Regions from separate parts of the Paenibacillus sp. KS1 genome, predicted to be linked through region 1. Evidence: predicted binding sites of a transcription regulator. Region 1 holds the regulator's gene; each other region holds the start of a gene.

What was found. Region 1 encodes LexA, which represses DNA repair genes until DNA is damaged. Its sites were predicted from a motif close to CGAACATATGTTCG; they were not measured.
Region 2: the regulator LexA is predicted to act here: its motif matches at 3,426-3,439, upstream of BBG47_RS22310 (DNA polymerase IV).
Region 3: the regulator LexA is predicted to act here: its motif matches at 3,358-3,371, upstream of addB (helicase-exonuclease AddAB subunit AddB).
Region 4: the regulator LexA is predicted to act here: its motif matches at 3,872-3,885, upstream of BBG47_RS01905 (DNA polymerase IV).

Annotation. Positions count from the first base shown of each region.
Region 1 covers NZ_MAIS01000024.1:63,813-69,835, reverse strand. The annotation lists gene BBG47_RS10510 (LysE family translocator) at 1-559, shown strand, start outside; gene BBG47_RS10505 (DUF817 domain-containing protein) at 619-1,437, opposite strand; gene lexA (transcriptional repressor LexA) at 1,942-2,571, opposite strand; gene BBG47_RS10495 (LysM peptidoglycan-binding domain-containing protein) at 2,848-3,210, shown strand; gene BBG47_RS10490 (DUF896 domain-containing protein) at 3,390-3,605, shown strand; gene BBG47_RS10485 (hypothetical protein) at 3,670-4,200, shown strand; gene BBG47_RS10480 (HAD family hydrolase) at 4,257-5,063, shown strand; gene BBG47_RS10475 (FixH family protein) at 5,350-5,796, shown strand; gene BBG47_RS10470 (1,2-dihydroxy-3-keto-5-methylthiopentene dioxygenase) at 5,934-6,023, opposite strand, start outside.
Region 2 covers NZ_MAIS01000084.1:20,571-26,593, reverse strand. The annotation lists gene BBG47_RS22320 (CHASE2 domain-containing protein) at 1-1,409, opposite strand, end outside; gene BBG47_RS22315 (ferredoxin) at 1,674-1,907, opposite strand; gene BBG47_RS22310 (DNA polymerase IV) at 2,023-3,330, opposite strand; gene cimA (citramalate synthase) at 3,620-5,233, shown strand; gene BBG47_RS22300 (TlpA family protein disulfide reductase) at 5,397-5,870, opposite strand.
Region 3 covers NZ_MAIS01000005.1:61,716-67,738, reverse strand. The annotation lists gene addB (helicase-exonuclease AddAB subunit AddB) at 1-3,209, opposite strand, end outside; gene BBG47_RS03100 (DUF1835 domain-containing protein) at 3,492-3,854, shown strand; gene BBG47_RS29370 (hypothetical protein) at 4,199-4,417, shown strand; gene BBG47_RS03095 (class I SAM-dependent rRNA methyltransferase) at 4,574-5,956, opposite strand.
Region 4 covers NZ_MAIS01000003.1:87,274-93,296, reverse strand. The annotation lists gene BBG47_RS01925 (GNAT family N-acetyltransferase) at 1-415, opposite strand, end outside; gene BBG47_RS01920 (Crp/Fnr family transcriptional regulator) at 464-973, opposite strand; gene BBG47_RS01915 (YhjD family protein) at 1,227-1,664, shown strand; gene BBG47_RS01910 (YhjD family protein) at 2,028-2,531, opposite strand; gene BBG47_RS01905 (DNA polymerase IV) at 2,528-3,796, opposite strand; gene BBG47_RS01900 (Y-family DNA polymerase) at 3,969-4,151, opposite strand; gene BBG47_RS01895 (SOS response-associated peptidase) at 4,464-5,195, shown strand; gene BBG47_RS01890 (DinB family protein) at 5,283-5,846, opposite strand; gene BBG47_RS01885 (helix-turn-helix transcriptional regulator) at 5,911-6,023, opposite strand, start outside.

The DNA.
Region 1 (6,023 bases):
GACAAAGCAAGGGATGAAAAAGGGATTTATGCATGGCTGGGCTGTTGGATTAGGTGGGATGACCATTGATTTTTTATTAATCGTTGCCTTATATATGGGCTTGGCTTCCGTGCTTGCCATCCCTGTTATTCAAATCCCTATGTGGGTTATCGGAGCATGCTTTTTAATTTATTTAGGCTATGATTCCATCAAAAACTCGGATCAAGGCATTACATTGACTGGCGATAAACCGAATGCATCATTTTTCAGTTCCTACCGAAATGGACTGCTCGTCGCTATATCGCCAGGTAATCTTGTGTTTTGGATTTCCGTTTTTGGTGCGGTGCTATCTGATTCGTATGATACGACACAACCGGCAAAATTTCTAATCGTAGGTGCAGGAATATTAGCTGGTATCCTCCTCCATGATGTTGGGTTGCTTGCCATTGTGGCTGTCACGAGAAGAGTCATGAGCCGGACTATGATTAAGCGGATGTCTATTATCGCAGGACTGATTTTATTTGGGTTCGCGGGGTATTTCTTATATGAGTTTTTAGTAGCAATTCAAGGAATACTGTAACAAAACCTAGAGCTGTTAGGGTTCTAGGTTTTTTGCTTTTGTATTTAAAAGGTTGTGTTTTACTTCTGAAATGTCGACTCATTGAAGCGAGTATGACTATTTCTCTTGAAGTGTCCTCCTTTTACATGCTTCAGATGGGCGACGATCATGAAGGAAACGATGACAAGCAAAAACCATGAGCTGAATTTTCCCCACTTTACGAGATTCCAGCCGTTCGTCTGATGTGGATAATACCATGCGCCCAAGAAAGTCCCGATGTTTTCAGCCACCCATATAAAAAATCCGATTAAGACGAACGACAGAACAATCGGCATTCTTCGTGTCACGCCTAATACGGTATATTCCACGTAGGTTCTAAAGAAGATGACGAATAGCAAAATCATCAAAACCCAACGCAAATCGTAAATGAAGTGATGAGTCATGAAGTTGAAGTAAATCGCCGCACCTAGCGGAATCGTTAACCAAGCAGAAGGGTATCGATTTACCTTGACCTGCAGTCGTCGCCACGCTTGACATAAGTAACTTGCCACACTTGCGTACATAAATCCGCTATATAGAGGAACACCCAGTATTTTAGACCAACCGTCTTCCGGATAGCCCCATGATCCCATGTGGATTTTAAATATTTCAAGTGCAAGACCGATGAAATGGAACATACAGATTACTTTACATTCATCCATTGTTTCTATCCCAAACCGGATCATTAGAAACTGCGCCAAGATACAAACAAGCAATAGGAAATCATAGCGATGCATGAATGGAATGTCAATGACCTTCGTGAGTGCCAACATCGCGAAAATATAAGCGGGGAACAAGCAGGACATTGCCTGGTGCCAGCCAAAATTGAGGAATGATTTTAGTTTGAAAAAGTTATTCATAGTTATCTCCTACCTTGTGTTCGTGAAAAATGAATTTTGAACAGTTATACGAGGTGTATCATTAGGTATTATCCTATTCAAATACATGCTTTTAGTCAATAAAAAATTATTGTTATACAATAAATATTTATTGCTAAAGTTGATGTGTGTATATATTCGATGTGGTATAAATCTCTCGAAAACAGGGTTCAAAAGAGTGAACAGTGGTGGTGAAGTTGTTTCGATGAGGATAAGGAGAGGAAGTCGAATTTTATGAATAGAAAAGAGCGTTAATTTTAACTTCCAACTTAATAGGCCAAATATGGATGCAAACAGAAGTGTTCCGTATTGGGTTATCGTTATGCCCGGTCTTGTTCATAAGGCCACTCCTGCAAAAGAAAGGTACTGCTTCTTTTCTAGATGAGATTGTTCAGGTACTGTTCAGTAAATGATATGAAATAATGAGAAAGCAAAATGCCCCGCTCCCTTCATGAAAAGAAGAGAACGAGGCATCAATGTAATGTCTTAATGAAAATCACGGAACAAACCAATAACTTTGCCCAGAATCGTTACATGCTGTAAGCGAATCGGTTCATAGGTTGGATTCTCAGGCTGCAAGCGGATATGATCCTTCTCACGATAGAAAGTCTTAACCGTTGCTTCATCTTCTTCAGTCATGGCTACCACGATATCACCGTTGTTCGCAGTCTGCTGCTGACGTACGATGACAAAGTCGCCATTATGTATACCAGCCTCAATCATGCTATTACCCATGACCGACAACATAAATACATTCTCGTCATCTCCCACCATATGCATAGGAAGAGGGAAGTAATCTTCAATATTCTCTGTTGCGGTAATTGGCTCGCCTGCAGTTACTTTCCCAACGACCGGCACGCGTGCGAAGGAGCGAGAGAAGTCTGTTGAACGTTCAGATTGATCATGGCTAAGCAGTTCAATAGCACGAGGCTTCGTAGGGTCACGTCGAATGAATCCCTTCTTCTCGAGTCGATCAAGATGACCGTGAACAGTGGAACTGGATGCTAGACCAACGGCTTCGCCTATTTCACGAACAGAAGGCGGATAACCTTTAGCTCGAACTTCATCACGTATAAAATCAAGGATAGCTTGTTGACGACTTGATATTTTAGACAAGGGTATCAACTCCAATGAATACTCTTTTGACAAAATTATACCACAGAACCTCCGTTCGTACAAACATAAGTTCTAAAGATTCTGCAGAAAAAGATTGTGAGAAGTTCGTAAATTACGAGAGAGAAACAAGAGAAAGTTAAATGAGGTTAAATGCTTATTTTTCGATAATATAAAGAGGGGAACGAACGTTCTAAAAAAATATTGACTCAAACGTGTGTTCGTGTTAGATTAAATTATACAAGATAACAGAACAAGTGTTTGGGAGATGATTCATTTATGATGTATACAACATATCGTTCAATCTATAAGGTGTCGACAACAGCTTCACAACCTATTCAGAAGAAGCGTTTGTTTCCTTTACGTGTTCGATTCATCATGAGCCTGATTGTATTGTTGTTCATTACTTGTGGAAGCATTGTTCAAGCGCTTGGCATGGATGAAAGCCAAACGGAAATTGTAAATGGAGCTGCTGTGGAGCGCGTACTTGTTCAGCCTGGAGATACACTCTGGGGGATTGCATCCTCTTATAAGCCAGAACATACGGATACACGTCAGTTTATATATGAAATCGTTGAGATGAATCAATTGAAAGGTGATATCTTACCGGCAGGAGAAGTATTGCTCGTTCCGATCCGATGAGTCGGGGTCATTGTCGAATTTACGGTTGAGAAGCTTTGCATTCCTATACATAAGAGCAGACGGTTGGAGGCCCGAAGAGGCCTCTTTTTTGCGATATAAAAGCTTTCTTGCTGCTTGCTTGACAAGCTGTTACCTCCATGTCAAAGTAGAACATATGCTTACACACATGGAGGTACCTGATGAATATCGACAAGCTTATTGCACGAATTAATGAATTGGCCCGCAAACATAAGACAGTGGGGCTGAGCGATGAGGAAATGGAAGAACGCGCGAAACTGCGCGAGGAATATTTGGTTCTATTCCGCAAGCAGGTACGCAATCAATTAGACACTATTCGCTATGTAGAAGATGAAGAAGGAACAGATAACTCTGGATCGAACGGGATCGTTCATTAAATGAACCTTCATCGATAACGATGGATTCACATTATTCGTTTACTATACAGGGGGTTGCGAATTCATGTCTCGCAGTTGGGAACGTAAAGTCCGTCAAAATAGTGAAAAGTTAAACAAACAGCGAATGAAGCAAGGCAAACCGACGTTCGCTGCTGGCAAGCCTGCGCACGAAGAGTTTAAAGGACGCAGCTTCATTATGCCAATCGCTTTAATCGCCTTCGCCATTATGTATGGATTGTTGGGCGGTATCATTACGGACAATCAATATCCAACTCTATATTGGATCACAATCGTGTGTTACGTCGGATTGGGGATTATATTATTCCTGAGAAGACCATTTCTTCGTGTTGGAGCAGGTGAGGTATCTACGATTCGCTGGAATCGTCTCCGTACTCTGTCTGCAAAGGATATGAAGAAAATTGCGATCCAACCTGGTTATGTTGTTATTGAACACACGGGGAAAGGTGCGAATTGGATTTTCTCGCGAGTGCTGAATCGTTATGATACGAATGCAATGGGGGAACGTCTTCGTTCCTTCGCAAATCAACATAAGATTGAATTCGAAGATACATCGAAGAAAGACTCGAAAAAATAGAGAAATCCGATATAGAGGATTCGTTATCATTGTCGCTGTGATGGGAGAGATGAAACTTGGCTATTCGTGCTGTACTGTTCGACCTGGATGATACTTTGTTATGGGATGAGCGTTGTGTTGAGGAAGCTTTTGCTGCAACTTGTAAATACGCGCAAGATAAGACTGGGGTCAATGTAGAACAATTGGAAGCATTCGTTCGTCAAGCTGCTCGTGAATTGTTTGCCTCTTATGAGACTTATCCTTTCACACAGAATATTGGGATTAATCCCTTTGAAGCGCTGTGGGGGAGATTCGCAGAGGGAGAACATCCTGAATTTCGATTGTTGGAACAGCTTGCGCCGATGTATCGACAATCTGCATGGACACAAGGTCTTCAAGCCGCTGGTCAACCTGATGATGCATTAGGTGCCGAGCTGGCGGAGCGATTTATGAGTGAACGTCGTTCTCGTTCGTATGTGTACGATGAGACTTATGAGGTGCTGCGACAATTGATTGCGCAATATCCACTATTGTTGTTAACGAACGGATCGCCTGATTTGCAGCAGGAGAAGCTGAATGGAGAGCGTGAGCTTCTATCCTATTTCGATCATATCGTTATCTCTGGACATCATCCACAAGGGAAGCCTGATCCAGAGCTGTTCAAGCACACGATGTCATTGCTCGGCATCGAACCGCATGAAGGGATCATGATTGGCGACAAATTAACGACGGATATTCTAGGCGCGCAGAATGTTGGCATGCATCATGCATGGCTGAACCGCAAAGGCGTTGAATTGTCTGGCAATATTCACCCTGAATATACGATTGCAAGCTTGCGTGAAATTGAGCAAATTATTGATGAGATAAATTCGAAGGAATCATAAATCGGCGGGGATGTAATTACTTACTCCGCGTGTATGACAAAGAGGCCTGTGGGATCACAGGCCTTTTTGATATACGGTAATCTTCGCGAGGTGTCGGCAAGATTAGTGTGAGTACCTTAATTTGATTACCCTCCACATGAAACTACAAGGGTGAATGTGACAAATGTCATAGGATCGTCACACAATGTTGCTCATTATAGCCCAATGGAGTCATGAGGAATTGGAGAATGCTGTCTATAATGTGATACGATAAATCTAGGATACAGTTGAGGAGTGAACGACGATTATGTTCAACAATAAGAGTAAATTAATCGTACTAACAATGGCAATAGGAGCAATGCTATTAGCCGGTTGTGGAAATAGCTCGTCAGCAGGTGGCGGTCATGAAGGACATGCAGGTCATGGCTCCAGTGATAAACAGGACAGCAAAAATGAGATGCCAGCAATGATTAAGGTAAACTTGCAAGTGCCGGAAGAAGTCAAAATCAATGAAGCTGTCACCATCTCTGCACAGGTCACACAAGAAGAGAAAGCGGTAAATGATGCAGATAAAGTAGAGTTCGAGTTGTGGCTGGATGGGGCTGACCACGAGAAGATTGAGGGGAAGCTCACGAAAGATGGCACGTATCAGATTGAGAAAACGTTTGATAAGGCTGGTACCTACACGGTCATTTCTCATGTGACTGCTCGTGACATGCACTCGATGCCGAAGAAGCAATTTACTGTAAAATAAGAATCTAAATACATAACAAGAATTTATGCGAAGAAGGGGCAGCCTCAGAAGATCCAAATCGGGATCTTGTGGGGCTGCCCCTCTTAATATCAGTAATGGGACGTTTTTTATCGATTATGATTCCGATAATTCAGGAATTACGCCTGTTGGAAAGAAGGATCCGAATACGGATGCGCGATCCATCCTTCTGTTTCAATGAAGAGTCGAACTGCAACAATTTGACGATT
Region 2 (6,023 bases), on a different contig from region 1:
ATCGTGTCAGCACACAGATGCAAATATTGATTCAAGAGCTGAAGCGTTGACTCTGGTGCCAATCGTTCTGACAATGGGGTAAATCCTCTAACATCAATGAACATCACTGTAATATCCGTGCGTACCCCACCTGCCTTAACGGGCTCATGTGATTCCAACAGCTTCGTTACCACGGAGGGTGATACATATCTGCCGAATAGATCTTCAACATGCTGTCTTGCTCTCCGTTCCTCCCGACCACGGTAAGCTACAATGAGAATATAAGAAGCCCCCATTCCACACAATTCGGTAAAGTAAGGAATGAAGACCGATCCGCTCTCGTAAATCCCAATCCATACGAGCGTAAATACCAAGACGATGCCTATAGCAGCTGCCGCCCCTCGAATTCCCCGAATCCGCGATGCACTCCAGACTACGGCACCAATGCCAATGAACAAGGCAAGGACGTTCCATGCGATTGGCGCTTCCTTATAGAAGCGGCCTTCTACCAGGGATTGAACCATATTCGCGTGAATCTCAACACCATACAATGTCATGGATCGACTAAGTGGTGTCATATGCCGGTCGCTCAAAGACGCAGCATATGGACCTATCAGCACGACAGAATCCTTATAATAAGAAGGATCAACCGTGCCATTCCATACATCAGCGAATGACTGACGGTCATATCCGTCCACGTCCTCCTCACTGCTTCCATATATAGAAGAGAAATAATCAAAAGCAGCTTGCCCACGATTATCAGTTGGAATTCGCTTCGCTCCTCTATACCATGTTCCACTTGTCTCATCCCATGAAATCTGTTCATTTTCCGGCAGTAGCTGATTCGCCGCTAAAATATCAATCGAGGGAATCATATTTCCCCGCTCATCCGGAATGCCAAGACAGATTTTGCGGATAACACCATCTCCATCAGGCAGTACATTCACATGTCCAAGCTGACTTTCACCAACTTGAATGGAGGATGGAGGCCGTTCCACACTTTCCGCCCGAAGGGAATCCGCATGTTCCTGTAAGGGAAGAAGGGATACTTGCACGGGTAAATAAATGGTTGGGTATGTATTCAATTGCTCAGATAAGGTTCGGTCGTCCCTCTCATTCTGGGAAGGATCTAGCATAAGTATATCGATGATGACCGCCCTAGCTCCAGCCTTCATCAGCTTCGCGCTTAATTCAGCATAATGGGATCGTGGCCATGGGAAAGAGCCCATCTGTGCCAAGGAAGGCTCATCAATCGTAATCATCTTAATTCGATCATCTGGTTGGCGTTCTTCAATACTCTTCGTACGCAAGGCATCACGAAATGCCTGCTCCGCCATATGAAACACGCCGCCAGTTCCATTACTATACCCATATACCGTAACCATCGTCAGTATCATAACAACCAATGACGGGACGGCAAATTTTTTCATTTCGATATCACCTGCTTCATTTGAAGGCATGAACCCATATATTGAGAGTTACAGTTTGATATACTCTGCTATATTTAATCTATCATATTGTATGAGCGTATACGATGATATGGGCAATTTCAAGTTGAATTTTGTCGAATTTTGCGAATTTTTTTTGCTTTGACGCAGTAATTAGATGGGGTGAGCAGATATAATAAAATCCCCGCGGGAGGCGCGGGGATCGTGTAGGTATTCTCTCTATGTGAGTATACTGCTTGCAGTAGGTTAGTTAAATGGTGCGTCCGCAATCTTAATAGAATCTGTTGGGCAGCCATCTGCAGCATCTTGCAGATCGTCGAACAGATCGTCAGGGATAGCGGTTACCCCTTGGTTGTTGTCACCTTCATAAATAACTTCTGCGATACCTTCATCGTCGTAGTCGTAAATGTCAGGTGCAGTAGCTCCACATGCGCCACAAGCGATGCATGTGTCTTTATCAACCCAAGTATATTTTGCCATTGGTTAGTTCCCTCCTGTAATGTTACAGATCTTCTTGGTTCCTCCGTTATCAATATAATACAAACAAGCTTGGAATTCAAACGATTTCCAACTTTTTTAAATGATTTGGAAATTATTATTCGCCGCCTGATTCATGCAGCGTATCCGTCTGGAGTGAAGTCCCTCGTACACGATGGTTGCGAAGCAACGAGGATGGATCATCCCCTATCATTCCTAACGTAACAATCGCATTCTCTCCATATTTATCTCGAATCCGATCCATCGTCTCTATCAATTGCTCCCGCTTCGGCTGCCGCTCGAAGTCGAACAGATCCAACTGAACGGCTGCCTCTTGCTTCGGTACTAGATTTTGACCCGTAATCCCCAGCAGTCGAATAGGGCTGCCTGAAGTCCAATGTCGTTCATAGAGCTTCCATGCTTCATCCAGCAAGATGTCCGCATCATCTGTCGGCCCTTGAAGCGTGCTCGACCTCGTAATCGTCTTCATTTCCGGGTTACGAATCGTAAGCTGCACCGTTTGCGCCATCAACTTCTGCTTCCTGATCCGACGAGCAACTTGATCAGCCAAGTTCAGCAGAACCCTTTTTACTTCTTCCTTCGATTCCACATCCCTAGGCAAAGTGGTCGTATGACCGATCGATTTGCTCTGTTCGCGTTCCGCCTTCACCTGCCCGTCGTCCAAACCATGTGCCGCCTGCTTCATCCAATGTCCCTGTATGCCAAATAAAGAAACAAGTCGCTCCTCATCAGCATGAGCAAGCTCTCCGATGGTTCGTATTCCTGCCCGTGACAGCTTATCTGCAGTCTTCCGCCCAATGCCGAACAACTCCCCGCATGGCCTGTGCCACAATTGCTGAGGTACATCTCGGATTCGAAGGATCGTTATGCCGTTTGGCTTCTTCATATCAGAGGCCATCTTCGCCAGCAGCTTATTAGGCGCGACACCTATAGAGCAAGGCAAACTTAATTCTTCCCGGATTCGTGTCTGAAGTTCGTTCGCGATATCGAGTGGTGTTCCGAATATTTTGGATCCAGTAATATCCATATAACACTCATCAATCGATACCACTTCCACCAGTGGGGTATAGCTGCGTGCAATGTCTATGAAGGCTCTCGAGTACTTCCGATATAAATAAAAATCTGGACGAATGACAATCAAGTGAGGACATAGCCGCATCGCCTGCTTCACATGCATTCCTGTTCGAATACCAAGCTTACGGGCTGCATAAGAACAAGTAACAATGATCCCCTTGCGCAATTCCATACTTCCTGCAACCGCTGTTGGCTTCCCCAGATACTTCTCCGGCTCCTCTGCGGCATGTACAGAGCAATAGAAGGCATTCATATCGAGATGCAGAATGACGCGACCCTTGGTCGGATAATATTGTTGTATGTTATCACGCGAGGTTTCGTTCTCGTTCATACACTGTCCTCCTTCCTAACATATTAATGATACCTCTCATCCATAATTTAATTGTAAAATATATACAGCTTTATTAATCGATCAATTCATCTATTCGAACAATTGTTCTTCCTTATTCCTAAGCTTACCGATATCTCTGATCGGTTGCAAGCCTCATTCAAGACTCCCGTTGAAAAAAAAACAGTGATTCATTTATGAAAATACGTCTATACAAGCAAAAAAGCAGTGCTATAATAGGGAAATAGTTATTTCCATATTCATCCTTGCAAAACTGAAGGAGGTTCCGAGAATGTCGAAAGTCATTTCTATTTTTGACACTACACTTCGCGACGGCACCCAAGGCGAAGGGATTAGCTTGTCTGCAGACGATAAGATCAAGATCGCGCGCAAACTTGATGCGCTTGGCGTCACATACATTGAAGGCGGCATTCCAGGCAGCAATGGCAAGGATATAGAATTTTTCAAACGAGTAGCGGCATATTCATGGAATGCGAAGCTAACAGCATTCGGCAGCACTCGCCGCAAAGACTCAATGGCCGAACAGGATTCGAACCTTAATCGGATAATCGAAGCAAACGTTCCTGCCGCAACGCTTGTCGGGAAGTCATGGGACTTCCACGTACACACTGCGCTGCAAACTACGCTGGATGAGAACCTAGCTATGATCTATGATTCCATCGCCTATCTGAAGCGAGCAGGGCTTGAAGTCATGTTGGATGCTGAGCACTTCTTCGACGGATACAAGAACAATACAGAATATGCGCTTGCTGTACTACGCAAGGCGCAAGAAGCCGGAGTTGATTGGGTCGTTATGTGCGATACGAATGGCGGAACGCTTCCTGGCGAGATCGGCAGTATTATTCGTGACGTACACAATCACGTCCAAGTGAAGCTCGGCATTCATACTCATAATGATTGTGAGCTTGCTGTAGCGAACACACTTGCTGCGGTAGAGGCGGGTGTTACCCAAGTGCAGGGCACCATTAACGGATATGGCGAGAGATGCGGCAATGCCAACTTGTGCTCGATCATCCCAACACTTCAATTGAAGATGGGCTATTCTTGTGTTGACGCAGAGCAACTACAATCGTTGACGCCTGCTGCACGCTATATCAGTGAAATTGCCAACGTCACGATGCCTGTGAATCAGCCTTATGTCGGCAATGCAGCCTTCGCCCACAAGGGTGGAATCCACGTGTCCGCGATTATGAAGGATGCCCGTACCTACGAGCATATCGTGCCTGAGCTGGTTGGCAACAAGCAGCGAATTCTCGTCTCAGAACTAGCAGGCCAGAGCAATGTACTATCCAAAGCACAACAATTGGGCTATGAGCTTGACCCAACGAAGCCTGAAACGAGGGCCATCATGGAGAAAATCAAGGAGCTTGAGCATCAGGGATATCAATTCGAAGGTGCTGACGCCTCGTTGGAGCTGTTGTTGCGCCAGGCCACAGGTCAAGCCGAAGATCCATTTACATTCGAGTCTTTCAAAATACTAGTTGAAAAATCTTCATTACGCTCCGTTGTATCGGAAGCGATTGTGAAGCTGCAAATTGATGACGAGTCGATCTACATGGCTGCAGAAGGCAACGGTCCTGTGAACGCTCTCGACAGCGCATTGCGCAAAGCACTGAGCCGTCACTACCCTTCCATCGCCGACATGCACCTCACCGATTACAAGGTAAGGGTGCTTGATGAGAATAATACGACGGCTGCCAAGGTACGCGTGCTTATCGAATCAACAGACTCGCGCAATACGTGGAGTACGGTTGGCGTCTCCAGCAACGTCATCGAAGCGAGCTGGGAAGCACTTATTGACAGTATTCGTTATGCACTCATCGGTCAAGAGAAAGTCGCTACATCCGCTGAACGCAAAGAACAAGTTGGACTCGTCAATCACTAATAAAATGCGATATATCCGGAATACGAAAACAGCCATAACCACTTTAATGAAGAGGTTACGGCTGTTTTCATTTTTCGTTTTTCGTTTTTTTATTCCTCTATGACTTGTTGAATCGCTTTTTCTAATTCAGCTGGAGGTCTTATGCCATCGTAACGTTGCCGGATTACCCCTCCTTATCCAGCAATACATTGGTAGGAAATCCAATTCCGTTATACGCCTTGAAAGCTTTCCCCGCGGTATCCAAGAGCACTGGATTCGTCAATCCAAAGGCAGACACGAATTCTTTGGCTCCTTCCTCCGTATCATGAGCGGTCACATTGATCGATACCATCAACAGCTTATCCTTGTATTTATCATGCAGCTTCACTAAATCAGGTGCCTCTGCCTTGCATGGATCGCACCATGAAGCCCAGAAGTTTACAAAAATCGGCTTATCCTGCTTGCCACCAACTGTAATCGGATTCTGACCGCCAAGCACATCCAGTGATATGGACGGTGCTAACTGCCCTACTTGTCCGCCAATCTTAGTCGGTGTGTCATTCATGGAGGCGGTAGTGTCTGACTTATCGTAATTGTTCCATATCGCGATTCCAATGAGCGCAACACTCACTACAAGCAATATTAGACTTTTTTTCATTTTTGATTCTCCTTGTTCGCGTCTTGTTCCGTGTTCATATTGTACCCTTTTTCCAGCAAAAATACGATTCCCCACAATAGCTTTCTGAGCAAACTTACGTATGCCAACCTAATTATGCGGGCACAGTAACGACGAATTGAAATATGACTACTC
Region 3 (6,023 bases), on a different contig from region 1:
CCGCGCATTTTATATTTCTTCATCATTTGCTCATAAGCTTGCTCCACACTCATTCCATTCGCCGCCTGCAACAAAGGATTGTGGACATGGAAATAGAGTGTGCCAGCAGGCAATGCCGACGAGCCGAGCCACAGTTCCGCATACGTAATCAATACATCCAAATAAGTGAGCATTTGCAGCGACAGACCGTAATACACTTCCTGCAGCTTCAAATCTGTCGAACTCGATTTATAGTCAATGACGCGAAGCAGCACGCCGCGGTCACTGTCCGCCTTGTCCACCCGGTCAATCCTTCCGATGATCTCCATTGTACATCCATTGCTTAGAGTAAATCGAAGCGGCGGCAGCGGCTTGTCCGGACCAAAGTCCATTTCCAGTCCAATTGGCTCAAACTGACCTCTGCGAGCATGCTCTCCAAGCACGGAAGCAGCACGGCCAACGATTCGCTTCAGCTTGAGCGAGATATGCTCATAACGCTTCGAGCTAAGCAGAATCTCCCCTTGCAGTCTTGGGGCAAGCATATCCACGATACGATCCGCTTCTGCTCGACATTCATCCGCAGACAGCGCTGCCCAAGTTCGATTCGAGCTCTGCAAATCAATGGCAAAGCGGCTGAGGGCTGCGTGGAACAGCTGCCCGATGTCTGGAGCCTCCAATCGATATACCCGACGTTCCTTCAGCTTCAAGCCATGGGAGGCGAAGTGCGAGAACGGACAGGCTACGAAGCGCTCCATGCGAGACACACTGGTTCGCAAGGCAGTACCGTACAAGTGACGGCTTGTGGCCGGAGTAAGTGTCTCTGCTTGATTCCGATACAATAGCGAGCCCATCAGCACCTTCAGCCGATCATGCCATGCTGGCTGTGCGGCGAACCAGCGGTACACATCCCACCATATATTTGCCATTGGTCTTCCTTGGCGCCACTCTCGCAGCTGAGCAATCAGGTGTTTCAGCGCAGATTCCGGATAGACAGCGAATTCCGATTGCTCCTCCTCATTCATGAATTCATTCGGCTCAGCCATGACGAGCCGCTCTTGTACACGTGGGAACATGCCGCGTACATGCCGAACCACCTCGGACGGCAGCAATGTCTTCCCTTCTTCATCAGCGAGTGCGTAGCTAATCCACAGACTGTCGCTAGGCGTCGCGAAGGACTGATAAATTAAGAACCGCTCGTCCAGTAGCTTGCGGCGGACGCCAGGCGCGAGTTCCATGCCTATCTGCTGCAGAGTGTCCCGTTCATGCTCCGTAAGCACGCCATCCTCAATCGGACGAGCCGGTATAACGCCATCGTTCACGCCAAGCATATATAAGTGCTTAATTTGGCCGGGTCTTGTCCGATCCATTGAAGCAATGAGTACTTGATCCAGCGCTGGCGGAACAAGCGCCATCTTGATGCTCTCAAATCCGGTATCCAGCATGCCGCCGAACAATTCAATGCTCATCTTCTCTTCGCCGACCATCTCTACCATTTGATCCAATATATCTAAGAGAGCCCCCCATATTTGCCGATGTTCCCGTGATAGTTGAACCTCTCCGTCAAGCAATGCATCTTGGCTCATGCGCTCCAGCTTATGAGGCACACCAAGCGCCATCCAGAACGCATACATAGCCTCGCACATGCCGCGAACGTTCGAGCTCGCCTTCATTGCGCGTGCAAGCTCAGCAATCGGATCGGCAATGATGCTGCGGCATTGCTCCACCCACTCTGGAGCATGTCTTGGCCGTTCAACAGACTCAGCTTCTTCAGTTGTGCCTTCCGCCGCTCCATCCGCATGATCAGGATCAAGCGACAATTCCGGCATTGCAGGCCATGGACGGTTGCTTGTCCACCTGCCTCCTTCGATGCCGCATGCAAGCACATAGTTCTCCAACTTGTCAAAGTGCTCTCTTGTAATCGAACCATCTTCGGACAGCAAAAAATCGGTTTTGACAAACCGAAATACTGCGTCGTATTTCCAATTGCCTATTATGATATCAAGCACCGCTCGCGTCATCTCAACAAATGGATGATGCAGGACTGATTTCTTCTGATCTGTAAAATAGGGAATCCCCGCCTCGGTGAATACCGTATCAATCAGCTCACCATAATGTGCAATGTTCCGCACCATTACCGCCATGTCCCGCCAGCGTACCTGCTCGTTGCGCACACGCCGCAGCATTTCCCCAGCAACCGCTTCAACCTCGGCGCGGCGATGTACTGCCGCCTGCACCGTAACCTCTCGCTTCGTATCGTGATCGGACGCATGGCTATCCTTACTCTTCACATTAACTTCCGGCTCACGATAGGGTACTTTGCGTTCAAAATGCCGCTCCAGATGAGCAAGCTTCGGAGAAGCTGTATAACGAGGAAGTGGCGCTTCCTTCGAGTCAAGATGCGTTATGCTTCCGATGTCCACGCCAAGCGTATCGGCCATCTCTAGCAGCTTCAGCATAGTAGTTGCCGTTGGATGGAACAAATTCAGCTCATGCGGAACTTCGCCAAGCGCATAAGCCTTATCCAAACACAGCGTCACACTTATATTCGGCGCATGGAGAATGAGCGAAGCGAGAACCGCATATTCTTGTGGGGTAAATCCGTGAAACCCGTCAATCCAAATATCAGCGCTCTTCACGTACTCCGATGCTGCAACACCCTCGGACAACCGAGCAAGCACGTCTTCCCCATCCAAGTAGCGACCAGCCAATTCCGATTCAAACTCATGCAGGATGCTGGAAATGTCGCGAAGCTTCGCGGATAACAGCGGTTGTCCTGTCATGTGAGCGTCCAAAAAAGCAAGATGCTCCTCAACTTCACTGGACTCTACTCGATACCGCTTCATCTCATCAAAGAGATCGTTAAGCTTCTCGATAAATCCGAATTGTTCTGCTGCACCCGCAAATAAAGGCAAATCTGACTTGCGGCGCTGCAAAATCTTGTAGAGCAGCATCTTCTTGCCCTCTTCATTGATCGCTGTTAGTGCAGTGCCGCCAGCCTCTTGCATGACGCGATACGCAAGTCGCCGGAAACTTAGTACTTGCGCTCTCAATATGCCAGCGATTCCATCCTCACGAATGAGTGCATGCTCTGCCTGAAAGGTTGCCTGTTCGGGGACTATCCATATAATCGGTGCCCCGTCCGCTTGGCTGCGAAGCTCATCTCGTACGCTTCTTAACACATGCTCCGTCTTACCACTGCCGGAACGACCGATGACAAAATGCAACGGCAAAGTGATCCCTCCATTTCCCTAAATGCGATTCATGGCATCTACTTGCCACGATATGATACACTATGATCAAACCAATAATTGGTATATAATTTCGGTTACACCCGATTCTAGCATTAGGTTTCATTATATCATATTTCAAACTAGCGATAGAACACATGTTTGGAAACGATGCCGATATTCGCCATCTGCTTCTTGTGAGTTGCAGTGCATCATGTAACTTCGTAATCGAAGGCGAGGCTCATGTTCAACCTACCCTCTATTCGAATAAGGAGGCTGATTGTCATGATACATATTGTCAATGGAGATTGTACTGCCATGCAGCTAACCAAAGTCGCCGAACAGCTGTGGAATGAGCAGGTATGGGTATATTCAGAGCTGCTGACCGAAGGCCCCGTATACGCTAGGCTTGAGCAGTATCTGGCTTATCGAGCGCTGCAATTAGAGCGAATGTGCGGGCTGCCTTCCACTGTTTTTTTGCAAAGAGGAAATGAACAGGAACGCATGTGGAAATCAGATATTTTGCCTGCTCAAGAGATTGCATTATGGTTCGAACACGATCTGTTCGACATTACCATGCTGCTCCGCTTTTGGACTTGTATACGCAATCCAAGCAGAACGCATCCATTCGATGTGCTCAGCGGATAACCGTATGGCGGCATCTCGATAAGGGGCCAACTGCTCTCCCGTAAGCACCCCAAATCCGAGATAGCGATCATGTTCAGCAATGGAGGCGATACCCACTGAAAATTGCACAATGGGTTCAGGAATCAAGCAGTACCCCTGCTCCATTTTGCGCTATTACGGAAGCGCTTCAATTCCACCTCTCCCGTTACCCCTCAACACAGGATGGAATCGGGATTGTCGAGCGATCCACGCTAGGCGCTGTTCAAGATGGGGCTGTTACATTTCAGAACTGCTTCGAGATTGTTCGCAATCAACTGCCGCAATACGGACTTGGGGATATGCAGTTCTGGGGATACCTGCGTCGAATGACCCGCGGAGACGCTCCGTTGCTTGAGCTATCTCCCTCTTCATCCTCCTTGCCGGAACCTCTCAAGTCTCCATTAGCCGATGCTGGTCACCTCCTCTTAACCAAAAGCGGCCAGCAGGTACTGGATGGTACTCTCAACTGGGCTCAGTCTGGTGGATATGGACGCTGGCTTGGCGGCGCATTTATTACCCGATCGACAGCTGGAATAAGAGCATAGAGTGAGGAAACCGAAGAAACTCAAATATATGCTAACTGCTGACTTTATCCCATATATACAGCAAGCGCCATTCATTGCAGACGATCCCAAACCTGTCTGCAATGAATGGCGCTTTTCTTGTTTATTCTTCCTTATCCTATCGATACTTTAGGAAGATTACTTCGAGCGAACCTCGAAGATGGCGAACTTCAAATAATGACCTTCATCCACTCCCGCAATTTGCGGGTGATCCTTGCCGGCAGGACGCCATTCGACAAGGCGCAGCACCTTGCCTGCATCCTGGGCTGCATCCAATATGGACTGCATGAACATGTCCGGACGCATATGATAGGAGCAGCTTGCTGTCACAAGATAGCCGCCTTCATTGACCAGCTTCATACCATGAAGATTGATGTCCTTGTAGCCCCGGTACGCGCCTTCAACAGCACCTCGCGTCTTCGCGAAGGCCGGAGGATCCAACACGACGACATCCCACGTACGTCCGCCTCCAGCAGTCATCGGTTTCGAAGTATCCACCTTCTTCGCACTAGATTCTCCGCTTGCCCGCTGCGTGCGCTCCTCCAAGCCATGAACCTGCTCACGCAAATAGGCGAAGGCATCCGCAACGACAAACTCGACACGGTCTGTAAAGCCGTTCAGTTCGACATTGCGCTTTGCACTCTCGATCGCATGCTCGGAAATATCGAGACAAGTGACCTTCTTGGCTCCATATTTACAAGCATTCAACGTGAAACTTCCTGTGTGAGAGAAGCATTCCAACACCGTCGCACCATCCCACCATGGGAATGTAACGGGCTTTCCCTTCGCATTGAGTGGCAAGCTCTGCACGGTTCCATCCTCGGCCTCTACTTCACCCATTTGGATGCCGCTGCGAGCTCCCCAGCCTGTCATAAGCGGCGCAATGGAAGCGCGGTTCTCACGCTGGTCGAAGAAGTAGCCTGTCTTCTGTCCTTCTACGATATCAACCTCGATGATAAGCCCGTTCTCCTCTACTTGGACATGGCGCGGACAATCTCCATACAGCACGCCTGTCTTCAGTTCAAGACCCTCACGCTCACGAATTGGCACATCGCTGCGCTCATAGATGCTGCGCGGCTGCATGACATCGACTAGGGCTGCCACCAACGCTTCCCGATGGACATCCATTCCCAGCGTCACAATCTGCACGACGAGAACATCGCCAAAGCGATCCACGATAAGTCCTGGCAGAAAGTCTGCTTCGCCATATACGAGGCGATAAGCCTTGGCTCCAGGCAAGAAGCGCTGACGATGTGCAACACAACGTTCGATTCGCTCTTTGAAGAAGGCCTCATCCATTGCTTCAATTGGCTCATAGGATACGATGCGCACCATAATTTGCGAGGCAGGATTATAATAGCCTGTTGCAATGTATTTCCCCTGAGCGTTCTGGACATCGACAAGCATCCCCGGCTGAGGATTTCCTTCGACTGTTTCAATCTCTGATTGATATACCCAAGGATGGGGTCGTTCAATTCTCTTTTTCCGCGAACGGATTAATTTCACATAAGGCCTATTCAATTACAGTTCTCCTCTCAGCTCCAATGGCATGTCATGGTTGTCCACTCGCAAGCATAGAATGGAATAG
Region 4 (6,023 bases), on a different contig from region 1:
CAGCTTGTGTTTCGGCGATCACTTCAGGCAATCCTAGTTCGCGAAATGCGTAATCAATCACTGCTGTAACTGTCTCTGCCGCATATCCAGAGCCCCACCATTCAGGCAGCAGCTCATAAGATACCTCCGTACTGACGCCATCATGGTGCGTATCTAGAGAAATCAACCCGATAAACGCATTCATTTGCTTTTCTCTAATGATCCAGAACGAGGCTCCTTCCTGAGAAGCAAGCATTCTGCGGAAGCTGCCTGTAATCGCCTCTTCCTCTGTCCATGCCCCGCCCAGATATTTGCGTACCTCCTCGTTCACATACAGCCGTCTTACGTTATCATAGTCACTTGCTTGCAGCTTGGTAAGTGTACAACGTTTCGTCTCAAGCAACATATAGCCCTCCGATATGATTACAGGATTCAAAATGATCCTTCTATTAAAGCACACTTGGGTGGCATTTGAAATCCCATCCTATATCTGACCCTGACGAAGAAGCCGATTTACCGTTTCCCGCCGCACACCAATAAATTGGCCGATTTCTTCTTGTGTCAATAATTCGGTAATAGGCATCGTATCCGCATAGCTTCTCAGCCATGCTGACAACAGCTCTAGTCGTTCACTCGGTGTCCCGATAGTCAAATGATCAATGCGCTGCTGCATGAAACGCAGCTTATCTTGAAGCAGCTTCGCAACATCAAACGCCTTGTCCGGCTGCTGCCGCAAGCCTTCATACCACTCCTCAGCCGGAATCCGTTCCACGACCGTCTTAACCATCGCGATCGCTGTTCCGTGACATTCCTTCGGCGTGATTAAGGAATGATGCGGGACGATTTCGCCCGTGTATACGAGGTTGAACAAAATAATATTGCCGTTCTCATGCAAGCGTGTAACCTTGCACAGCCCGCTTATAATGCGGTACAAATACGTTCCTGGATCTCCTTGTCGAAATAAAACTTCTCCCCGATGCAGTGTCATAATCATTTTTGCTGCCCCCCTAATTGCCGTTCCGTCTATGAATGCTGCCGCATTCGCACATATGTTGTACCTATTGTACCGATTTCTCCCCCTTTTGACCACGTTTGGTTGTTGAAATACGAATGTTTGTTCGGTATTATGGATATAATGAGAACAAGAGTTCTCTATCTGCTCTTTTTAAATAGATATCTCATGCCTCACACGACATGAGGCCATGCATATGGCATACACGCGATATATACAAGGAGGAAGAACGCGCATGGGTACACCATTCGCATCGAACGGCTCTCCCCCCCACAACGGAGAAGATGCCTACATTGTCAAGCAATATATTATTCAAACGCTAATCTTGGATGTGCTGGAACGCGACATTGAACGGATTGGAGCCTCTAATTTGAAGATGGCCGACATCTACACACAATGTCTAAGACAAGCACAAGATAATGTTTCTCTCGATTTGTACCGCCTGCGCAAACAGTTTCGCAACCGCGGCATTAAAGTGTATGAGGAGGAACGGCTTGAACATGGGATTCGTGTCCAATACGTATGCCGAGGCTATCAACATTCGTTCTACATGCTGCGCGGCTTGATTCGTGCAGAGGTGAAGAACCGCATGCAGGCTTACTTGAACATTGCCGCCTCCCAAGCTTCGAATCCAGACACAAGTATGGGTAGTCCCCTTACTCGGCACCAATAGGTTTACAGCCCATATTCACCGCTGCTCATCTTATCCACTTCCTCAGAACAATGCCCCTTGGCAAGGACGGAGCAGCCGCTCTTCTGATGCTTACTAAGGGGCATTTCTGATCACGTGCTTTCCCAGCATCGTCAATGAGACAGCCCGCAGAATTCACTGCATCCTCGAACTTTCGATTGTTGGAGTCTATCCCCTATTAACGCTGTGGATGAATACACAATGGAAAAGATAAAAACCTGTTGAGGATTTCTCAACAGGCTAACCAGTCCCGAGTTGGGGAAATTGGCATTCTTCGTTATGGCTTTGTCAGGCTTAGAAGTCAAATTAGGCTCAGGTGCTCTCTTTCTTCTTCTCTTGACTCGATTAATAACGCGGCTCTATTTCAACTAAGTTGCTTAATTTAGTGGTAAGTCTGTCCGTGTATCGAGCTAACCTTCTGCTTATCTCCATCTTCATGTACTCTTTCGTTATATGAAAGCTATCCTCATAGCCATGGTACGCATAGTGTAATATCATTGTACTATCATGCTTCTCTTCATCTACAATACGAATTTCTTTTCTCAACATCTCCTGTCTTCTTTTGGACAGGTCGGTAGAGATATCATTTGCAAGGATTTGAGCAGCCTTGGTATACAGAGATTTCAATGTCTCAGAGGATCCCTTCATTTCGTGAATTTTCTTAGTTACCATCGTACACATCACCGAAAGTAGAACATAATCGCGCATTAATTCAATATCTTCCCTCTTTGGCTGGTTTAACTCCCCGCTTGACGTATCACTATGCCTTCTCAACAGAGCCTCCCGATGTTGCGGTAACATCATCCGGCTGGACTCCCAAAGACCATTCTTCTCGAGCTTTTTACTCATTTATAATGCCCCCCGATTTTCAGGGATCTCTCTACCGCTTGACCTGCATAGGTAAGAGAAGAAGCTCTGATAATTGCCGCATTGCCATATCGATCCTTAATCATATCCGTCACCTTATCCAGCGCTCTAGCTCTGACTTGATCTTCAAAGAGCGTTAGTTGATACTGCTGGTCATCTTCCAATGTGCTTAGCATAACACCTACACGACGTACAGGCATTCGATCCCAATATTGATAAAAAATTCGCTTGACCATATCAAATACTTTATTTGTATGATTCGTCGGATCCGGCATTTTCATTTGGCGTGAGAATCCTGTGGGCGCTTCATACGGGCTGCACATGCAGCTTACGGTTACGACCCAGCCCATATACCCTTTTATCCGACAATCTCGGCAGACTTCCTCCGTCAACTCCAACAGGATGGTATCGATCTCCGTAGAATGCACATAATCTCTGGGCAGGGTCATCATGTGACCAATCGATTTGGGAGGTGTTTGAAATGTACCCGGTGTTACCGGACTATCATCCAAGCCGTTCGCAGTTCGCCACATCACCTCGGCATGAATATCCGACTGTTTGCCGAAACGGGCTCGAAATTTATTTTTGAGCTGAGGCAATGGAGTTCTCGCAATATCCCCAATCGTAACGATCCCTAGTTTCGCAAAATGCTTGCACATTCGAGATCCAACACCGAACATTTTATGAACGGGCTCTTTCCACAGCATGGTGGGAACGTCGGATGGATGCAAAGTAAAAATACCGCTTTTATTTTTTTTGGCCCAAATATCCGTTGCCGTCTTAGCCAATATTTTATTGGTACCGATGCCAATTCGAATCCGCACCCCTGTCTGGAGCATTACTCGTTTCTGGATTTCCTTCGCAATGGTGATTGGATCACCAAAAATGGATTGACTGGCTGTCACATCCAAAAATTGTTCGTCAATACTAAACACTTCAACTAAATCCGTAAACTCTTCATAAATCTGAGTAATCATCAATGAAACATCGATATAATGCTGCATACGAGGACGCATAATGATGAGATCGGGGCATTTCTTGAGTGCTTCACCCAACCGTTCGGCTGATGTCACACCAAAACTTTTAGCGATCGGGCACGCGGCCAGAATAATCCCTGAACGACGTGTAGGGTCACCAGCTACTGCTACTGCTTTATTTTGATATTCTGGATGGTCTGCTTTTTCTACACTTGCATAGAAGCTTTCGCAATCGGCCAAAAATATAACCCTTTCCCTTTTCTGACTCACATTAAGCCCTCCAATATTTATAAATCATATTACATACACAATCGTAAAATGAGAACGTATATTCTCATTATATTCCGAACGTACATTCGTTATGCAAGTAATAGGCTGCCCGTCACATCCAAATGCTGTTCATCCATACGAAGCTGAACAATAATAAGGTCTGGGCATTTCCCTATGGCTTCGCCAAAGCTGCTCTCCTGTTGTGAGGCCATACTTCTTGGCTATTGGATAAGCCTACAGTACGATGCCCGAAACAACGAGCAGGATCGCCCGCTACAATTAACGGACGATCCTTATATTCAGGGTGTGCATCCTTCTCCACACTCGCATAGAACGATTGACAATCTGCCAACATAATAACTCGTTCTCATGATTTATTCGGTTTGCCATCCATACACCCTTCACCCCACTGAGAACGTTTGTTCTTATATACTCAGAATACCGAACGTACATTCTCTTTTCAACAGGGAGATTTTGAAAATTCGGATCGAATGGCGTCGAGCAGGTGAGGATCTACTGCGGATTGCGTATAAATCCAAATTCACGCTGAATGTATGTAAAGTTTAAGTCGTTGCATGTGACTGAGGGATCACCTCACGGGAAGAAAGAGAATGTGGTATGATGGGGTCACCATAGGATAGAACGGACAAGAGAGGAGAAACGTAACGTGTGTGGCCGATATACATTAACCGTGACCATTGAACAGCTAATGGCGCATTATCTGCTTGATTCAGGAGCCCTCGTACCCTTCCATGAGCCGCGCTACAATATTGCGCCGAGCCAGCAAGTACCTGCCCTGATTCACGATGGAACGAAGCTGCGGCTTGGACCGCTTAAGTGGGGCCTCATTCCAGCTTGGGCGAAGGACGAGAAGTTCGCTGCACGAACAATTAATGCACGCGCCGAAACCGTTCGGGACAAGCCCGCCTTCCGCCTCCCATTCCAGCGGAAGCGGTGTGTTATACCAGCAGACAGCTTCTATGAATGGAAACGCAATCCAGATGGAACGAAGCAGCCTATGCGTATTAGACGCGCTGATGGTGGTATTTTCAATATGGCAGGATTATATGACACATGGGTCAAACCCAATGGGGAGAAAATCAGCACCTGTACGATCATCACGACGACTCCGAACGAGCTGATGGAGCCGATTCATGATCGAATGCCGGTTATTTTACCAGAGGATCAGCTGTCATTCTGGCTTGATCGCCGAATGACCGACACCGGGAAGCTTCAATCCGTTCTCCTTCCCTATCCGTCTAAGCTAATGGAGGCCTATCCAGTCAGCGCTAAGGTGGGGAATACACGAGTGGACGATCCCTCCTGTATCGAGCAGATAAGCGAGCAGCACCAAGAGGAGACACCAGACAGCGTCCCCCCTACCTTATTTACGCTATAAACCTATCGCTAGCATATAGCAGTATCACGCCATGCTCCTTCATCTCGCAATCGCGCACCTTAGAGCATCCGATACTCCGATGCTAATTCAATACGAGGCTGATGGAGTTCCCCGGAGAAATTCCGCCAGGCGTCCCCGCTGCAGAGCATGGTGACGGAAGTGCATATCCACAAGCAAGTACCATTCCATCGCACTCAAGTAGCCGAAGCCTGGATGCATCGTTCTATGATGCTCTGGAATCGAGGCAATAACAGGTTCAAGCTCGTTCATGCGTCGCAGTACTGCCTGCATGCCTTCTACAACCTCCTCCTTGCTGGCAGGCTGAGGTGGCGTATATTCTGGAGAGGCTGGCACCTTCACACGAATAGGAGGAATGCTCCCAGCCGCAAAGGCCATACTGCCCTGATGCGTCTTCTCCAACTGGTCATTGCCAGCTGCATCTACAGTCATGTCGCGGCACACTTCCACCTGACGGAGATGCATAAAGAGCGCAGAGCGGATCAAATGCATATAGACCTGCCCGAGAGACCACTCCTCCTCGCTTGGCTTACGTGTAATCTCCTCCATACTATAAAGATCAAGCTCCTGTACAACCTGCTTCACTGATTCCTCCAGGCTTAACAGTGACTGATGTGGGGTCATATTTGTCATTAGTAAAAGCTCCCTTCGAACGAATATACCCCTACTATACGCGAACGCTACTGACAACAGTATGTCAGTAGCGATTTAGCTGCTGCAATATTTTTTCTGCCTCAAAGCGGACAAGGGCTCTAAGCGACTCCGGTTCCAATACAACCGCTGCCGAACCCCACCCTAGAATCCAACCAA